DNA from 2 places in the Paenibacillus chartarius genome. Region 2 is predicted to be linked to the other one. Evidence: a T-box and tRNA genes for the amino acid it is inferred to sense, from the RefSeq annotation. Region 2 holds a T-box; the other holds one or more tRNA genes.
What was found. A T-box is a leader RNA that pairs with one kind of tRNA and senses whether it is charged. The one in region 2 lies ahead of argS (arginine--tRNA ligase), so its partner is inferred to be a tRNA-Arg.
Positions count from the first base shown of each region.

Region 1: it has a tRNA-Arg gene. The T-box ahead of argS (arginine--tRNA ligase) is inferred to sense a tRNA for this amino acid. The anticodon was not compared.

Region 1 is NZ_JBHLWN010000031.1:263,436-265,833, forward strand. It holds gene tig (trigger factor) at 1-187, opposite strand, end outside; gene ACFFK0_RS09215 (hypothetical protein) at 313-1,245, opposite strand; tRNA gene ACFFK0_RS09220 (tRNA-Gly) at 1,399-1,472, shown strand; tRNA gene ACFFK0_RS09225 (tRNA-Arg) at 1,482-1,555, shown strand; gene ACFFK0_RS09230 (hypothetical protein) at 1,721-1,885, opposite strand; gene ACFFK0_RS09235 (hypothetical protein) at 2,016-2,267, shown strand.
Region 2 is NZ_JBHLWN010000124.1:65,476-67,873, reverse strand. It holds gene ACFFK0_RS30330 (DUF4179 domain-containing protein) at 1-937, shown strand, start outside; T-box leader at 992-1,216, shown strand; gene argS (arginine--tRNA ligase) at 1,270-2,398, shown strand, end outside.

The DNA of each region.
Region 1 (2,398 bases), on a different contig from region 2:
AGCTCTCCACACCGAAGCGGCGCTCGAACATTTGACGCGGCACTTTACCTTTACGGAAGCCCGGTACGTTTACGCGAGCTACGACTTTCTTGAACGCTTTATCCAGAGCGGAAGCGACCTGCGCCTCGTCTACTTCGACCTCGAGGACCCCTACGTTCTTCTCTATCTTTTCCCAAGTTGCTTTCATTTTATGCTTTCCCCTCCAAAAATTGTACACTGACATGGATTCACGTGCTGAGGCTATGCGTTCGGCTTGTCCGATCGTTTTGCCATAATTATAACCATTATAGTATATCACAAAACATTCCGATTTCAATAACGGCCCGGCAAAACGGGCAGCATGATACGGCTGAACCTCTTAAGCTCCTTGTAGGCCTCGTCCCAGTGCGTCTGCAGCACCGCGGTGATCCCGTACAATTCGGCAAGTTCCGCCGTATCGGCTTCTCCGAATACTGTCTCCAGCAACAGCCTGTGCAGCGCCGCCGCCCATGCGTCGACGGCTCCTTCCTTATCCGCTCGGACAATCGTCTTGTAGAGCTCGGTACCGTAGCTGTAGGCCAGAAACTCCAGCCAGGTTTGCCGGGCGAAATAAGGAAAATCCGGCAATCCGATGTCGCTGATCTCTTCGACCCTCGAAATAATGTCGCGGACAGGCTCCGGGAACTCGTCCAGGCTGCCCGGCGTTTCCTCGATGTCAACGCTATGAACGGCGCCGAGCTTCGGGAACCGGGCCGCTCCCTTGACGCCTCGTTTCTTAAGCGTTTGCAGCGCCTTAAACTGCACCATCGGATGCGCTTCCGTCTCCGCCAGCCAGTCCAAAATCACCGCATCGCCTTCCTCCGTATCCGTGAATGTTAGCTGCTCCAGCGCCATCAGCTGCCGCTCCGGCGAAGCCGAGGCACGCAGCAGTTCGATCAGCTGCAGCCCATAGGAGCGATCGCCGCCGCTGCGGTTTGCGACGTACTGCCTAACGAATTGCTCCTCGTCTTCCGCGTCTTCGGCGCTATCCGTGCCGGAGCTTTCCGCACCGGCAAATCCCGTCTCGGGAAACATCGTCTGAAGCCAGCTGAGCAGCGCGAGCCATTCTTCCTCTTTAGCCGGCCCGCCGCCTTCGCAAGAGCTGAGGAATTGCAGCAGGCGAACGGCTTCCTCGTACCGCTCCGCTTCTAAATATTTGGTTAATTCCCGTTCATAATGAGCAATTGTTGCCGGAAGCAAGATCACGTTATTGGATGTCGGTTCCAACCTTCCACCTCCCGGGTCTTGATGGGACAAGCATCAAGAACGCGTACATTGCCAATCAGTGTACCGGATTCGAGACGAGAAAGCAAAACCCCGCCCAAATGACATGTTGATTTTCTCGCTGGCGTATGCTATAGTAGTCAACGCATCAAAAATGCGGGTGTAGTTCAATGGTAGAACTCCAGCTTCCCAAGCTGGCGGCGTGGGTTCGATTCCCATCACCCGCTCCAACGCGTCCTGTCCCAGTAGCTCAGCTGGATAGAGCACTCGCCTTCTAAGCGAGTTGTCGGGGGTTCGAGTCCCTCCTGGGACGCGTTTCATTTTACATACTGCGAATGATGAACAACCTAGCCGGCAGCGGCTAGGTTTTTTTGACGAAACTTGCGTCCGTTGAACGTACGTTTTGCAGCGGAACACCCAAACCTGTTTTTGAATCATCTCCAAAATGAATAAACCGCCCCGAGGGGCGGTTTTATTCTCAGTCGGATGTGCGGGGATCCGTGATCCCCGGACCGGAGAAAGGCTCTTCAACCGTTTGCTTGGAATCGCGCGTTTTGTGCAGGTTGACATTGCCCGCTTGCGTCGTCCCCAGCTCCGAGATTTCGTCCATCGCCGGGTTGTCCGTGCGTTTCTTAGCATCCACTTGACTCGACCTCCTTCTCAAATAGTCGACATACCTCGGTAGTATATGCAATTTTTGCCGCGGCCCATGTGTAAACCGCCCCTTCCCGATGTAAACTACAGGCAGGACGAAACGAAAGGGGAAGCCGAGTATGGATGAAAAAGATCAGCTGGAAGCACGCATGCTGGAGACGTTAAGCGAAGAAAAGCTGTCCGCGGAGGAGCCCGAGGAAGCCGCACGGGAGCGGCTGCGTCCGCGTTATGAAATCCGCATAACCGCGGCAACCGACCCCATTGTAGAGGAAACCCGCAAATACCGGAGCATGGCCGAAGAAATCGACGGGCGCTATGACGACTATATGCGCAGGGCGGAGAAGGCCACTCAGCGTCCGGACAAACAGTGAAGAAGCGCTTCGAAGCGCAGTCCGCTTATTATGGGATGACCCCGGAAGCTCAATTCGCATAGGGAAATATGGCGTAACAAAGCCTGCCCGTCAACTCGACGCGGCAGGCTTTTCCATGCAAAATCTATTCC
Region 2 (2,398 bases):
TCCATACGATATCGAACTCGGGTTTAACGGGCTGCGTATCCCGGCAACGGCAGGGTATGGGAATCTGATCAATGATCATCAGTATGCCGGGGTTATTTTTACTAATCCAGACGACATGTTGTTGAAGGGGCTGCCGGAAACATTCGATATGCAGATAACCATTGGTAAAGTTGGTTACGAGCTGGCGAACGGGGAGATGGTCAACAAAGAAGGACAATGGAATTTTACATTCAGCACGAATCTAGGGATGCTCAAGGCGGGGATTCGTACGGTGGAGCTTATAACCGTCAGCCAGGATCAGATTCAAATCACGGTTAAGAACATCAGTTATTCGGATTCTTTTATTAGTATAATCGGGGAGACCAAAGAGGGAGAGGCAAGGGAAGGTTTTATCGATATGGAGATCATGGACGAAAATGGACGCTTCCTTGATTTTACTTATAGCGGGATGAGAAAAGGCTGGCATGAAGGAAAATTGAACATCAATACATGGAAAATAAGCTCGCAAATAACAGGTGAAATTCCGAAGTCGATCACGATTCGTCCATATTCGGTACCGAAGGATCCGCCAAGAAAAACGTCGATAGTGCCTCTGGACCGTACGCCGACACCAGAAGCCCCGGTACTGGTACCGCGCGGAAAGCTCGGCAGCTTGGAATTGAGTGGCATCACGCATTTACCTGACAAAACGCTGGTATATTATCGAACTCTTGGCGAGCAACGCTCCGACCACGATGGATGGGCATTTCGGTTACTCATGGAAAATGGTAAATTAGTGGAAATGATTGGCGAATATTACGTCGATATCAACAATGACATCATTGTTCGAGAATTTCCACCTGTGGAACCGGAACAAAAGCTTCGTTTACTCGTTCAAGATCTGGTGCCGAGAACGTACTTGAAGGAGCTTGAAATGACCGTTTTACTCGCAAAGTAAAAACTTATCGCTTGCATTGACGTTTTCTTCGTGGTAATTTAATCCATAATAAGAAGAACGTTAATGAACGGGAAAAGTATTCCGTGTCGGACAGTCACAGCGAGCCGGGGAAGGTGGAAACCGGTACGTACCGCATGGAGGAACCGGGCCCGGGAAACGGTTTGCCGAACCTGCAGCAGTAGGCAAGCCCGGTCAATGACCGTTACAACAATCGAGCGGTTAACCCATGGGTTAGCACGTAGAGTGGAACCGCGGGACCGTATGGCTCTCGTCTCTTTTGGAGACGGGAGCTTTTTGCATTTTTGCTGCTTAAAGAAGATGGAGGGATGCACATGAAAGCGTACAAAATTCGTATCGCCGAGCAAGTATCGGAAATCTATCCTTCAATTCCTAAAGAGGATATCGTCCTCTCGCTCGAAACACCGCCCCAACCGGACATGGGTGACATGACACTGCCTTGCTTTCCATTAAGCAAGCTGCTGCGCCGATCGCCCCTGTATATTGCCGAAGAGCTTAAGGAGCAGCTGCAGCTGGATTTTATCGAACGCAAAGAAGCCGTGGCCGGTTATATGAACATGTATTTTGATAAAATGAGCATCGGAAACGACGTCGTCACCGATATATTAACCCGCCGTGAACATTATGGTTCGCAAACCGTTGGGCACGGAAAGACGATCGTCATCGACTACTCTTCGCCGAATATCGCAAAACCGTTTCACATTGCTCATTTACGATCAACGGTAATCGGACATTCTCTATATCGGATCTTCTCGTTCCAAGGCTACCAGTGTATCGGCATCAATCATTTGGGAGATTGGGGGACGCAGTTCGGCAAGTTGATTACGTCTTATCGCTTGTGGGGGAACGCCGACGCCGTTGAAAAGGGCGGGATCGACGAGCTGCTTCGCTTATATGTCGTCTTTCACGAAGAAGCCGAAAAGCAGCCTGACTTGGAAAACGAAGCGCGTCGTTGGTTTGCGAAGATGGAACAGGGTGACCCGGAAGCATTGCAGCTATGGGAATGGTTTGTGGACATCAGTCTGACGGAATTTAGACGAACTTACCATTTGCTTGGCGTCAGCTTTGATTCATATGCGGGTGAAAGCTTTTACAACGATCAAATGGGTGCCGTCATCGAGGAACTGAAAGCTAAAGGGCTGCTGGTAGAGGACGATGGTGCTTGGCTGGTAAGGTTGGATGAGTATGAGCTCCCGCCTGCATTACTAGTAAAGCAGGATGGCAGCTCGTTATACCATATGCGTGATATTACTGCAGCCCTCTACAGAAAAAAGACATACGATTTTGATAAAGCGATTTATGTGACCGATTATGCTCAAAATCTTCATTTTCAACAATGGTTTAAAGTGATTGAGCGAATGGGATACGAGTGGGCGAACGAATTGGTGCATGTTGCATTCGGACGTGTAAGGTTGGAAGGAAGGGGCCTTTCCACGCGGAAAG